Regions from separate parts of the Alkalilimnicola sp. S0819 genome, predicted to be linked through region 1. Evidence: predicted binding sites of a transcription regulator. Region 1 holds the regulator's gene; the other holds the start of a gene.
What was found. The regulator sigma-54, encoded in region 1, starts transcription at its own class of promoters, with help from an activator protein. The targets are predictions, from matches to a motif close to TGGCANGNTNCNTGCTT.

Region 1 (6,955 bases):
GGATACTGCCCGCCTGGGGTTTGAGCTGGCCGCCGATCAGGCGCAGCAACGTGGTCTTGCCGGTGCCGCTGGGGCCCATGATCACGGTAAGCTCGCCGCGGCGGATATCCAGGTCGATGTCGTCGAAAATTACCCGCTTGCCGCGGGAAAAACGCAGGCCGCGAATCTCCACCAGCACATCATTGGCTTGCGCGCCCGTGCTCATCGAAAAGGCTTCCACCGCCCGGCAATCCACCATGGGGAAAATGACGGGCCAGTATCCGGCACCCCCCCGAGGGAGTCAAACCGACCGCCCCGGAACAGCCCGCCAACATTGCCATGTTCGGCCCACTGGTTTCCAATAGGTGTCCAGTGCATTTTGCAGGCACCGCAACCAGGGTTTCCATGAACGACAGCGACGCCTCCCAAGGCAAGGTCTACCGCCGCGAGCAGGCCCACCACGACCGGGTGGACGACGACGCCCTGCGCCGTCTGGCGCTCGCCGTGCTGGACACCGAAGCCGGCGCCATCGCCGACCTGAAGGCCCGCATCGATGCGCACTTCACCCGTGCCTGCCGCCTCATGCTCGCGTGTCGCGGCCGCGTGGTGGTCACCGGCATGGGCAAATCCGGCCATATCGGCAACAAGATCGCCGCCACGCTGGCGAGCACCGGCACGCCGGCCTTCTTCCTCCATCCGGGAGAGGCGAGCCACGGCGATCTGGGCATGATCACCCCCGAGGACGTGGTGCTGGCCCTGTCCAACTCCGGGGAAACCGACGAGATCACCACCATTCTGCCGCTGATCAAGCGCCTGGGCGTGCCGCTGATCGCCATGACCGGCAAGCCCAACTCCCGGCTGGCCCGCGCCGCCGACGAACACCTGGACGTGTCGGTGCGCGAAGAAGCCTGTCCCCTGGGGCTGGCGCCCACCTCCAGCACCACGGCGGCGCTCGCCATGGGCGATGCCCTGGCCGTGTCCCTGCTGGAGGCGCGTGGCTTCACCGCCGAGGACTTCGCCCGCTCCCACCCCGGCGGGCGCCTGGGCCGGCGCCTGCTGCTGCTCATTGAAGATGTGATGCACACCGGCGAGCGAATCCCCCGCATCAGTGCCGACGCGCCGCTGCGCGAAGCCCTGCTGGAGATGAGCCGCAAGGGCCTGGGCATGACCGCGGTGCTGGATGCCGACGGCCGCCCCGTGGGCGTGTTCACCGACGGCGATCTGCGCCGCAGCCTGGACGGCGCGGTGGATGTGCACACCACCCCGGTGCACCGGGTCATGACCCCCGGCGGCAAGCGGGTACAACCGGACCAGCTCGCCGCCGAAGCCCTGCAGGTCATGGAGCGGCACAAGATCAACGGCTTGCTGGTGGTGGCCGATGAGCAACTGGTGGGGGTGCTGAACATGCACGACCTGCTGCGGGCGGGAGTGGTCTGAATGACCTTGGAGCCTACCGAACACGCCTTCTGCGGCGCCGTGGATGAAACGCTGCTCGCGCGCGCCCGCCCCATAAAGATCCTGGTGATGGATGTGGACGGCGTGCTCACCGACGGGCGCATCAACATGGGCGCCGAAGGCGAGCTGCACAAGGCCTTCAACATCCTCGACGGCAAGGGCTTGAGCATGCTGCGCGAGGCGGGCGTGGAGCGCGCCCTGCTCACCGGGCGCAACTCGCCCCAGGTACAGCGGCGCGCCGAGGAACTGGGTATTCAGCACGTCCTGCAAGGCAAGCAGCGCAAATGGGAAGCGCTGGAGCCGCTGCTGCGCGGCCTTGCGCTCGCCCCGGAGCACTGCGCCTACATTGGCGACGATCTGATCGACCTGCCGGTGGCGCGCCGGGTGGGCCTGGCGGTGGCCGTACCCAATGCCCACCCCTGGCTCGCCGCCCACTGCCATTGGCAGACCCGCCTACCCGGTGGCGAAGGGGCGGTGCGCGAGCTCTGTGAGCTGATCCTGCTTGCCCGGGGCGAGCTGGGCGCTATGCTGCAGGCCTATGCGCAGGACTAGACTCTTCCCCGCGGTAACGCTGATCATCCTGGTGGCGTTGGCCTGGTGGCTGTCCCGTGACCGCGACGAATCACGAGACGCCGCCGACGCCGCCGCCGTCAGCGTCCCCGACGCCTTCTTCGAAGGCTTTCGCCTGCGCAGCACCGACGCCACCGGGCGCTGGGACTACCAAGTGGACTCGCCCCGGGTCGCCCACTACCCCGAGGATGACCGCTGGACGCTGGCCACGCCGCGCCTGGAGGCCTATCCCGAGGAAGGCGCGACCTGGCACGCCCACGCCGAGCAGGGTATCGCCTGGCCCGACGAGGACCGGGTGGAGTTGCGCGGCAGAGTCACGGTGCGCCGGGCGGCAAGCCCCGTGAACCGCCCGCTGGAGCTGGATACCGAAAACGTGCGCATCACCCCCAGCCGCGACTACGCCGAGACCGACGCCTACACCGAAGTCCGCCAGGGCGTCTCGCGTATCCAGGGCACAGGCGCCCGCGCCTGGGTGGCCGAAGACCGGGTGGAATTCCTCTCCGAAGTAAAGGGACACTATGTACCGGAAGACCAATAAGCTCCTCGCCCTGCTGGTTCTGGCGCTGCCCCTCGCCGCGGGCGCGCTCGAGAGCGACCGTGAACAACCCATCGAACTGGAAGCCGACCGCGCCGAGATGGACAACGTCAGCGGCGTGAGTGTGTACACCGGCAATGTGATCCTCACCCAGGGCACGCTGAAGATCACCGGCGACAAGATGACCGTCTACCAGACCGAGGGCGGCGAGCTGGACAAGGCCTACGTGGACGGCCGCCCCGCCACCTACCAGCAGCTGCCCGACGACCAGCCCCTGCCGGTCAAGGCCCGTGCCCCGCGCATGGAGTATTACGCCAGCGGCCCCGAGCGGGTCCGTCTGCTCCAGGGCGGCCTGATCACCCAGGGCCAGGACGAGTTCGAAGGCGAGACCATCGTCTATCTGGTGCAGGAAGACCGCATGCAGGCCGAGCGCGGCGAGGGCGAAGACCAGCGTATCCGCATCAAGTTCTTCCCCAAGGAAGATGACAAGGGCGACGCGCCATGAGCCGCCTGCTCGCCGAAGGCCTGATCAAGCGCTACAAGGGGCGCACCGTGGTCAAGGACGCCAGCTTCGCCCTGCAGAGCGGCGAGATCGTCGGCCTGCTGGGCCCCAACGGCGCCGGCAAGACCACCTCCTTCTACATGATCGTCGGCCTGATCGCCGCCGACGGCGGGCGCATCGTGCTGGACGGGCAGGACATCACCCGCCTGCCCATCCACACCCGGGCGCGGCTCGGCATCGGCTACCTGCCCCAGGAAGCCTCGGTATTCCGCAAGTTGAGCGTCGCCAACAACCTGATGGCCGTGCTGGAGACCCGCAAGGAGCTCAGCCGCGCCCAGCGCCGCCAGGAGCTGGACGCGCTGCTGGAGGAATTCCACGTCACCCACCTGCGCGATCAAATGGGCATCTCGCTCTCCGGGGGCGAACGGCGCCGAGTGGAAATCGCCCGGGCGCTGGCCGCCAACCCGCGTTTCATCCTGCTCGATGAGCCTTTCGCCGGCGTGGACCCCATCTCGGTGGTGGACATCCAGCAGATCGTGCGCCATCTGGCCGAACGCGGCATCGGCGTGCTGATCACCGACCACAATGTGCGCGAGACCCTGGGCATCGTGCAGCGGGCCTATATCCTGGGGGACGGCGCGGTGATCGCCGAGGGCAGCGCCGAAGAAGTGCTGGCCAATCAGCGGGTCAAGGAGGTCTACCTGGGGGAGCATTTCCGGCTCTAGGGGCACACGGATCGATCCCCCCGAGGCCTCTGCGGCAGCCGGGCGCGCCTCGGCGAGGCGGCGCCCGCCACGAATGGCCCAGACCCTTGGCCAGGGCGACGCCCCATCGCGCCTTGGCGGCGAACCGCCAGACGGTGAGAGGCCCAAAAGAAGGGGGCAGCGCCTCCCCGGGCCCGGCGCGGCCCGCCCGCCGTTCCAGCCCCGTGACAATTAGGCTACGATGGACGCTAAGCATGTACCCATCCCACACTAATCAGCGGCACGCAGCGCGCGGCATCGACCGACGCCCATGGGCATGAAGCAAAGTCTGCAAATACGCCTGGGGCAGCAGCTCACCATGACGCCCCAGCTGCAACAGGCCATACGGCTGTTGCAGCTCTCCAGCCTGGACCTGCAGCTGGAGATCCAGCAGGCGCTGGAGTCCAATGTCATGCTGGAGCTGGAGGAAGACACCGAGCCCAGCCTGGACCGGGAACTGTCCAGCCGCGAGCGCGACGAGGAACGCGAGGCCCGGGACGCCCCGGAGCCCGCGGAGGACAGCGCCCGGGATACCAGCGAGCCCAACGAGCACATCCCCGACGAATTGCCGGTGGACAGCCAGTGGGACGACGTCTACGACGGCTCCACCAGCTACAGCAGCCCCGAATTCGACGACCGCGACCCCTTCGCCAACGAGAGCGGCAGCGCGGGCGGCTTGCGCGCGCACCTGCGCTGGCAGGCGGATCTGTGCGGTTTCACCGAGAAGGACCGCTATATCGCCGAGATCCTCATCGACTCGGTGGCCGACGACGGTTACCTGCACATCGGCACCGAGGAGGTGCTGCAGGCCCTGCCCCCCGAGTGGCGGGTGGAACCGGAAGAGGTGGAAACGGTGCTTCAGCGCGTCCAGCGCTTCGACCCGGTGGGGGTGGCCGCGCGGGAGCCCCGCGAAGCGCTGCTGCTGCAGCTCGAGCCCCTGCCCCCCGACACCCCCTGGCTCGCCGAAGCGCGGCTGCTGGTGGACAAGCACCTGGAACTGCTCGCCGGGCGCCAATACAGCCAGTTGATGCGCCGCCTGAAGCTCGACCAGGACAGCCTGCGGGCGGTGGTCGCCCTGATCCAGACCCTGGATCCGCATCCGGGCGCGCGGATCAGCGACGAAACGCCCCAATATGTCATTCCGGATGTGTTCGTGCGCAAGCAGCGGGGGGTCTGGCAGGTGGATCTGAACACCGATGCCCTGCCGAAGATTCGGGTCAACGACTACTACGCCGGCCTGCTCAAGGGTGGCGAGAGCGCCACCCTGCGCGACCAGCTCCAGGAGGCGCGCTGGTTCCTCAAGAGCCTGCAGAGCCGCCACGAGACCCTGCTGAAGGTCGCCCGCTTCATCGTCGCCCACCAGCAGGGCTTCTTCGAGCACGGCGAAGAGGCCATGAAGCCGCTGGTACTGCGCGAAGTGGCCGAAGAGGTGGAGATGCACGAGTCCACCATCTCGCGCATCACCACCCAGAAGTACATGCACACCCCGCGGGGCACGCTGGAGTTCAAGTATTTCTTCTCCAGCCACGTCAGCACCGCCGATGGCCAGGAGTGCTCCGCCACCGCCATCCGCGCACGCATCCGCAAGCTCATCGCCGCCGAGGCACCCGACAAGCCCTTGAGTGACAGCAAGCTCACCGAGATCCTTCAGGACGAAGGCATTAACGTTGCCCGACGAACCGTGGCAAAGTACAGGGAAGCCATGAACATTGGTTCATCCACCGAGCGAAAGAGGCTCGCCTGAATACCCCAAAGGAGGCGGTATGCAGATCAACGTCACCGGCCATCACGTGGACATCACCGAGGCGCTCCGCAGCTACGTCAAGGACAAACTCGACCGCCTGGAGCGTCACTTCGACAACGTGGTGGATGTGCACGTCATTCTCACGGTGGAAAAGTTGGACCAGAAGGCCGAAGCCACCATGCTACTCAGTGGGGCCCGCATTCACGCCGAAGCCACCCACGAGGACATGTATGCCGCCATCGACGCGCTGATCGACAAGCTCGACCGGCAGGTCGTCAAGCACAAGGAAAAACTCACCGATCACCACCGTCGCGAAGGCGCCGCCCAGAAGGCAGCGCTCGAGTAACGCAGTCGGGGCGGCCCCAAAACGGGCCGCCCCGCTTCCATAGGCGCGCTAGAAAAAATGAACATCGTCGATCTGATCAGCCTCGAACGCATCGCCGTCGATGCGGACCTGGCCAGCAAGAAACGCTCCCTGGAGACACTCAGCGAACTGCTTACCCGGAACGCCGACACCCTGTCCGCGAACACGGTGTTCGAAAAACTGATCAGCCGGGAGCGGCTGGGCAGCACCGGCCTCGGCCGCGGAGTCGCCCTGCCTCACGCCCGCATCGAGGGCAGCAGCGAGGCGCTGGGCGCCTTCATCAAGTTGCAGAGCGGCGTGGACTTCGACGCCTTCGACAAGCAACCCGTGGACCTGATGTTTGCCCTGGTGGTTCCGGAGCACTTCACCGACGAGCACCTGCAGATCCTCTCCAGCCTGGCGGAGCTGTTCAGCGACCAGACGCTGTGCGAGCGCCTGCGCGGCGCGGAAACGCCCGAACAGATCCATCAGATGCTGCTGGACTGGCAGGCCACCCGGAACCCGTCCTGAACACAGACATGCCCATCCGCCCCACGAGCCCCGAAGTACAGACCATTCCCGGCGTCCTGCTGTCGCTGGATGGGCGGGGCGTGCTGCTCACCGGCGAGAGCGGCGTGGGCAAGAGCGAGACCGCCCTGCAGCTGATCGAACGCGGCCATCGGCTGGTGGCCGATGACGCGGTGGAACTGTACCCGGCCCCTGGCGCCCCCCGCGGACGCAGCCCCGAGGCGCTGCGCGGCCTGTTGGAGGTGCGCGGCCTGGGCCTGCTGGAGGTGACACGCCTGTTCGGTCCCGGCGCCTGGCTGGCCGAAACGAGCATCGCCCTGGAAATCGAATTACTGAAAGCCTCACCGGCGGACTATGCCGACTGGCCGCGACTGGAACCGCGCCACTGCGAACGGGCCTACCTGGGCCAAAGCCTGCCTTGCCTGCAACTGCCGGTCAGCCCCGGACGACCGCTGGCACTGCTGGTGGAAACCGCAACGCGCGGCCTGTCCCCGCCCACTGTCCGCCCATTGAGCTGTTGAGCACGGGGGCCTGCCCATGAAACTGGTTATCATCA
Region 2 (6,955 bases), on a different contig from region 1:
TCAGGCAGCCGGGCATGTTCTTGTCGCAGCCACCGATGGCGATCAGCCCGTCGAAGCCCTCGCAGCCGCTCACGGTTTCTATGGAATCGGCGATCACCTCGCGGGAGACCAGGGAGTACTTCATGTTCTCCGCGCCGTTGGCGATGCCGTCGGAGATGGTGATGGTGTTGAACAGCACACCCTTGCCCCCGGCGCCGTCCACGCCGCGCACGGCTTCCTCGGCGAGCTGGTTGATGTGCATATTGCAGGGCGTGACCATGCTCCAGGTGGAGGCCACCCCCACCTGGGGCTTGCGAAAGTCCTCGTCCGTGAAACCCACCGCGCGCAGCATGGCCCGCGCCGGCGCCTTGCGCGGCCCGTCCACCAGCACGCTGGAGTGACGGCGTTTGTGGTCCTGTGTCATCGGCAACCCTCCTGCAAAAGGCTGAAACCTCGCTTGCAGACAGGGTAGCGCGCGGGTGCCCGGGCTGTCTCCCAGGGCAGGTGAGCGACTACTGGCGCTGGATCTTCGTCATCTCCCCCTCGATCCAGGCCTCCACCCGTGCGCGAATCTCGCCGGCATCCAGCCCCGCAGTGTCGATGGGCGGGCCGATGCGCACCTGGATCTTGCCCGGTCGCTTGACGAACTGATGCCGAGCCCAGAAGTCACCGGCATTGTGGGCGACGGGAATCACCGGGACGCCGGTCTGTTCGGCCAGCACCGCCCCGCCAATGCGGTAGCGGCCCTTGCTGCCCGGCAGCACACGCGTGCCTTCCGGGAAGACCACCACCCAACGGCCTAACAGCAGCCGTGCCCGGCCCTTGTCCACCACCTGCTGCACCGCATCGCGCCCGGCCTTGCGGTCGATGGCGATGGGGTCGAGCAGCTTGAGCGCCCAACCGAACAGCGGCAGCAGGGTGAGCTCACGTTTCAGCACCCAGGTCTGGGGGCGGAACCACTGCTGCAGCCCCAGGGTCTCCCAGGTGGACTGGTGCTTGGCCATGACGATGCAGGGCGTATCGGGGATGTGCTCGGTGCCCTGCACCTCGCTGTCCAGGCCCACCACCCGGCGCAGGAACCACAGGTTCATGAAGGTCCAGCGGGTGATGAACCAGTAGCGCCAGCGGTAGGGGAAGGGAAAGGTGAACAGGCCAAGGAAGGCCATGGTCAGCACCGAACCGATCATGAACGCGAACTGCAGGGTGGAGCGCAGCATCAGGTTCAGGCGGCCGAGGACGCCGTACTCGGACAGAAGCTCGCGGGTGTGCTTGTTCATCGCTGTTGTTCTCGTTCCGCGATCAGCCGCGCGGCGGCGGCGGCCAGATCGGCATGGACCTCGAAGGGCAGATTTGGGTGTGCGGCCAGGGTGCGTTCCCCCTTGCCGGTGCGCACCAGCAGCGCGCGGGCACCCACGGCTTCGGCGGCCTGCAGGTCACGCAGGGAATCACCGATCATCACCAGAGCCTCGCCAGGCAGCTGGAAATCGGCGCAGATGCGCCGTAAAAGCCCTGGCGCGGGCTTGCGGCACTCACAGCCCGCCTCGGGTGCATGCGGGCAATAGTACAGGCCATCCAGGGCGGTGCCGGCGGCGGCGAGTTCCGCGCCCAGCTTCGCGTGGATGGCGTCCAGGGCGCTCTGATCGAAAAGCCCCCGGCCCAGCCCCGATTGGTTGCTGGCCACCACCACGCTAAAGCCGGCGGCCTTCAGAGCCGCCACGGCGGCGGCACTGCCGGGGATGGGCCGCCATTCGGCGGCGGACTTGATGTAGGCGTCGGAGTCCTCGTTGAGCACCCCGTCGCGATCCAGTACCACCAGCCGGGTGCGCATCGGCTCAGGACGAGGGCAGGCGGGAGATGTCGGCGATGGCGAGGAACAGCGCCTGGATGGAGGCGAGCAGCGCGTAGCGGTTGGCGCGCACCGCCGCGTCCTCGGCATTCACCAGCACCCCGTCGAAGAAGGCATCCACCGGCGCGCGCAGGGCGGCGAGCCGCTTGAGCGCGCCGGCATAGTCGCCGGCCGCCAGCAGCGGGGCCACGTCGGCGTCGGCGGCCTGCACGGCCTGGTGCAGGGCCTGCTCCTGTGCCTGCTCCAGGCGCGCGGTGTCCACCTGCTCGGGGATCGCCTCCTCGCTCTTGCGCAGGATGTTGCGGATGCGCTTGTTGGCCGCCGCCAGGCTTTCGGCCTCGGGCAGGCGCTGGAAATCCCGACAGGCGATGAGCCGACGGTGGAAGTCCAGCGGGCGGGCCGGTTCCAGCACCGCCACGGCATCGAAGACTTCCACCCCCACGCCCTGCTCCTGGTAGTAGCCGCGCAGGCGCTCCAGGCAGAAGGCGTAGACGGCGTCCAGCTGCTCGGCGGCCTTCACGGCGGCGGGCTGCTGCGCGGCGGCGCCGGCGAGCAGTTCACGCAGATCCACGTCCAGTTCCCGCTCGATGAGCGTGCGCATCAGGCCCAGCGCGGCCCGACGCAGGCCGAAGGGGTCCTTGTCGCCGCTGGGCGCGCGGCCGATGGCGAAGATGCCCATCAGGGTGTCGGCGCGCTCGGCCACCGCCAGCACCTGGCCGAGCGTGGAGGCGGGCACCTCATCGCCGGCGAAGCGCGGCTGGTATTGCTCGTCCAGGGCCTGGGCCACCGCGTCCGGCTCACCGTCGTGCAGGGCGTAGTAGCGGCCCATGATGCCCTGCAACTCGGGGAATTCCCCGACCATCTCGGTCATCAGATCGCACTTGCCCAGTTCCGCGGCGCGGCGGGCCTGGGAGGGGTCGGCCCCCAGGCGCGAGGCAAGCTCGGCGGCGACTGCCGCCACCCGCGCGCTCTTCTCGGCCAGCGAGCCCAGCTGCTTCTGGAACACCACCTCGGCCAGACGGCTGCGTTGCTCGGCGAGCCTGTGGCGGCGGTCCCGGTTCCAGAAGAACGCGGCGTCGGCCAGGCGCGGGCGGATCACCCGCTCGTTGCCGGCGCGCACCTGCGCCGGGTCGCGGCTGGCGATATTGGCGATGGCGATGAAGCGCGGCAGCAGCCGGCCGTCGCCATCGCGCACGGGGAAGTACTTCTGATGCTCCTGCATGCTGGAGATCAGCGCCTCGGCGGGCACGTCCAGGAACTCCTCGTCGAAGCGGCCCAGGATCAGCTCCGGCCACTCCACCAGGGCGGTGACTTCCTCCAGCAGTTCAGGGTCCACCACGGCCCGCCCTTCGATGCTGGCCGCGCCCTGCGCCACCAGTTCGGCGATACGTGCCTGACGCTGGGCGAAATCGACCAGCACATGGGCCTCACGCAGTTGCGCCGGGTAGTCGGCGGGGCTGCGGAGGGTGATGGCCTCGGGGTGATGGAAGCGATGTCCGCGGCTCGCCCGGCCGCTGCGCACGCCCAGCAGCTCGGCGTCGATCACCTCGTCGCCGTGCATCAGCACCAGCCAGTGCACCGGGCGCACGAAGGCGGCATCGCCCGCGCCCCAGCGCATGCGCTTGGGAATCGGCAAGCGGTTCAGGGCGCGCTCCAGCAGCGCCGGGATGAGCTCGGCGGCGGGGCGGCCCGCCTGCTCGCCGCGGTAGACCAGCCAAGCGCCCTTGTCGGTCTTCAGGGTCTGCAGGGCGGAGACTTCGGTGCCCACGGAACGGGCGAAGCCCTGGGCGGCCTTGGTGGGCTGGCCTTGCGCATCGTAGGCGGCGGCCAGTGCCGGGCCGCGTCGTTCGATCTGCTTGTCGGCCTGGCGCAGGGCCAGGTTTTCCACCCGCAGCGCGAGGCGCCGGGGCGCGGCGTAGATGTGGTGGCCGGCGTGGGCCAGTTCGGCGTCGGCCAGGCCCTTGAGTATTTCCGCGGCCAGGGCCTCGCTGAGGCCGCGCAGGGCCTTGGGGGGCAGTTCCTCGGTGCCCAGTTCGATCAGCAGATCGCGCCCTTCCACACTCATGCGGCCCCCTTGTCAGCGTTGTTCTTGCACAGCGGAAAGCCCAGCGCTTCGCGGCGGGCGTGATAGGCCTGGGCCACGGCCCGGGCGAGGGCGCGCACCCGCAGGATGTACCCCTGGCGTTCGGTCACCGAGATGGCGTGGCGGGCGTCCAGCAGGTTGAAGGTGTGGGAGGCTTTCAGTACCTGTTCGTAGGCGGGCAGGGGCAGATCGGCTTCGATCAGGCGCTGGCTCTCGCGCTCACAGGTGTCGAACCAGCCGAACAGGGCCTCGGTGTCGGCGTGCTCGAAGTTGTAGGCCGACATCTCCACTTCGTTCTGCTTGAACACATCGCCGTAGGTGACCACGCCCTCGGGGCCCTCGGTCCAGATCAGGTCGAAGATGCTCTCCTTGCCCTGCAGATACATGGCCAGGCGCTCCAGGCCATAGGTGATCTCGCCCATCACCGGCTGGCAATCCAGCCCCCCGACCTGCTGAAAATAGGTGAACTGGGTGACTTCCATGCCGTTCAGCCACACCTCCCAGCCCAGGCCCCAGGCACCCAGGGTGGGGGATTCCCAGTTGTCTTCCACGAAGCGGATGTCATGCACCAGCGGGTCGAAGCCCAGCCGGCGCAGGGAATCCAGGTACAGCTCCTGGATATTCAGCGGCGAGGGCTTGAGCACCACCTGGAACTGGTAGTAATGCTGACCGCGGTTGGGGTTCTCGCCGTAACGCCCGTCGGTGGGGCGGCGGGAGGGCTGCACATAGGCCGCGCTCCAGGGCTCCGGGCCGATGGCGCGCAGGAAGGTGGCCGGGTGGAAAGTGCCCGCCCCCACTTCCATGTCCAGCGGTTGCAGGATCACGCAGCCCTGCTCGGCCCAGTACGCCTGCAGGGCCAGTATGAGTTGCTGGAAGCTCATCACGCTTCCCGTGCCCGTGGCTGTGTCCAAGAAAACCCCCTATGAGCGTGCATCGGCGCTTTGGCCGAAAACCGAGCCCGCGAGTATAGCCGTCCCCGGCCTCCCTATGTAGGGGGCGGCTTTGCCCCTGGGCCCGGGATGGGCTATATCTGGGCGATCGACAGCCGATGACCCGGAGAGGCGGGATGAGTCACGAGTATTATCTGGACCTGCGCGGCCAGCGAGCACCGGAACCGTTGTTGCACACCGAAACCTATGCCCGCCAGCTCTGCGCCGGGGACAGCCTGCTGCTGGAGCTGGACGACCCGGATTCCCTGCCGGGGCTGGAGGACTGGGCGGGCCGCCACCACTGTCGGCTGCTGATCGAACCGGGCCAGGGGGACATTCGGCGGGTACGACTGGAGTTGGATGACTAGGCGGTTGCACCTTAATGGTGCGTTTTTGGCCGCCCTTGCCTCTTCGTGGTGCATTGTCTGCCCGGCGCGCCTGCCCCATGCACCATAAAGGCCCGTTTTTTCTGATGCGCCTGCCTTGGCACGGTTTCTGCTTCTTCAGCCCGTGAAATTTATCGCTTTATCCCCAGTGGAGGTCGAGCAATGTCTCGCACAGCAGCAGACGTCATCAAACAGATCCAGGACGAAGGCATCCGGTACGTGGACATGCGGTTCACCGATACCAAGGGCAAGATGCAGCACGTGACCATTCCCGCCAGCGAGGTGGACGAGGAGTTCTTCGAGTCGGGCAAGATGTTCGACGGCTCCTCCATCTCCGGCTGGAAGGGCATCAACGAGTCCGACATGATCCTGCTGCCCGACGCGGCCACCGCGGTGCTCGACCCCTTTTTCGACGAGCCCACGCTGAACATCATCTGCGACATCATCGAGCCGACCACCATGCAGGGCTACGAGCGTGATCCGCGCTCCATCGCGCGTCGCGCCGAGGCCTACCTGCAGTCCACCGGCGTGGGCGATCGCGCCCTGTTCGGTCCGGAGAACGAGTTCTTCGTGTTCGACGATGTGCGCTGGGGCTCCGACATGAGCGGCAGCTTCTGCAAGATCGACTCCGAAGAAGCCGGCTGGAACTCCGAGCGGGTCTACGCCGACGGCAACATGGGCCATCGTCCGGGCGTGAAGGGTGGCTATTTCCCCGTGCCCCCGGTGGACTCCCTGCATGATCTGCGCGGCGCCATGTGCGAAGCGCTGGAAGCCATGGGCCAGACCGTGGAAGTGCATCACCATGAAGTGGCCACCGCCGGGCAGTGCGAGATCGGCGTGGGCGCCAACACCCTGGTGCTGAAGGCCGACGAGGTGCAGAACCTCAAGTACGCCGTGCACAACGTGGCCCACGCCTACGGCAAGACCGTCACCTTCATGCCCAAGCCCCTGGTGGGTGACAACGGCAGCGGCATGCACGTGCACATGTCCATCGGCCAGGACGGCAAGGCGCTGTTCGCCGGCAATGAGTACGGGGGCCTGTCCGAAATGGCGCTGTACTACATCGGTGGTGTGATCAAGCACGCCAAGGCCATCAACGCCTTCTGCAACGCCTCCACCAACAGCTACAAGCGTCTGGTGCCGGGCTTCGAGGCGCCGGTGCTGCTGGCCTACTCCGCCCGCAACCGCTCCGCGTCCATCCGCATCCCCTACGTCACCAACCCCAAGGCGCGGCGTGTCGAGGTGCGTTTCCCGGACTCCACCGCCAACCCGTATCTGGCCTTCGCCGCCTTGCTGATGGCGGGGCTGGACGGCATCCAGAACAAGATCCACCCGGGCGATGCCATGGACAAGGATCTCTACGACCTGCCGCCGGAAGAGGAGAAGGACATTCCCAAGGTGGCCTTCTCCCTGGAAGAGGCGCTGCAGGCGCTGGACGCGGACCGCGAGTTCCTCACCGCCGGCGGCGTGTTCACCGATGACGCCATCGACGCCTACATTGCGCTGAAGATGGACGAAGTCCAGCGCCTGCGCATGACCACGCACCCGGTGGAATTCGATATGTACTACAGCTGCTGAGGCACCCGGAAGACACGGATCGATTCCCTTCGCCCGCCAGCGCGGCCCAAGGGAAACGCGCAGTGTCTTCCGGGCCCGGCACCGTCACCCACCCCCGCCCCGGCGGGGGTTTTTCGTGCCGCATTGCCGCACCCCGCGCCATGCCCTATCTTTG

Region 2: the regulator sigma-54 is predicted to act here: its motif matches at 5,322-5,338, upstream of glnA (glutamate--ammonia ligase).

Annotation. Positions count from the first base shown of each region.
Region 1 is NZ_WHIW01000008.1:86,737-93,691, reverse strand. Features, by position in the region: gene GBG68_RS08640 (ABC transporter ATP-binding protein) at 1-205, opposite strand, end outside; gene GBG68_RS08635 (KpsF/GutQ family sugar-phosphate isomerase) at 385-1,416, shown strand; gene GBG68_RS08630 (KdsC family phosphatase) at 1,417-1,986, shown strand; gene lptC (LPS export ABC transporter periplasmic protein LptC) at 1,973-2,542, shown strand; gene lptA (lipopolysaccharide transport periplasmic protein LptA) at 2,523-3,044, shown strand; gene lptB (LPS export ABC transporter ATP-binding protein) at 3,041-3,766, shown strand; gene GBG68_RS08610 (RNA polymerase factor sigma-54) at 4,062-5,528, shown strand; gene hpf (ribosome hibernation-promoting factor, HPF/YfiA family) at 5,548-5,874, shown strand; gene ptsN (PTS IIA-like nitrogen regulatory protein PtsN) at 5,932-6,402, shown strand; gene GBG68_RS08595 (hypothetical protein) at 6,411-6,920, shown strand; gene rapZ (RNase adapter RapZ) at 6,937-6,955, shown strand, end outside.
Region 2 is NZ_WHIW01000015.1:61,188-68,142, reverse strand. Features, by position in the region: gene ilvD (dihydroxy-acid dehydratase) at 1-403, opposite strand, end outside; gene GBG68_RS12105 (lysophospholipid acyltransferase family protein) at 492-1,256, opposite strand; gene gmhB (D-glycero-beta-D-manno-heptose 1,7-bisphosphate 7-phosphatase) at 1,253-1,807, opposite strand; gene glyS (glycine--tRNA ligase subunit beta) at 1,812-3,890, opposite strand; gene glyQ (glycine--tRNA ligase subunit alpha) at 3,887-4,789, opposite strand; gene GBG68_RS12085 (sulfurtransferase TusA family protein) at 4,975-5,205, shown strand; gene glnA (glutamate--ammonia ligase) at 5,386-6,801, shown strand.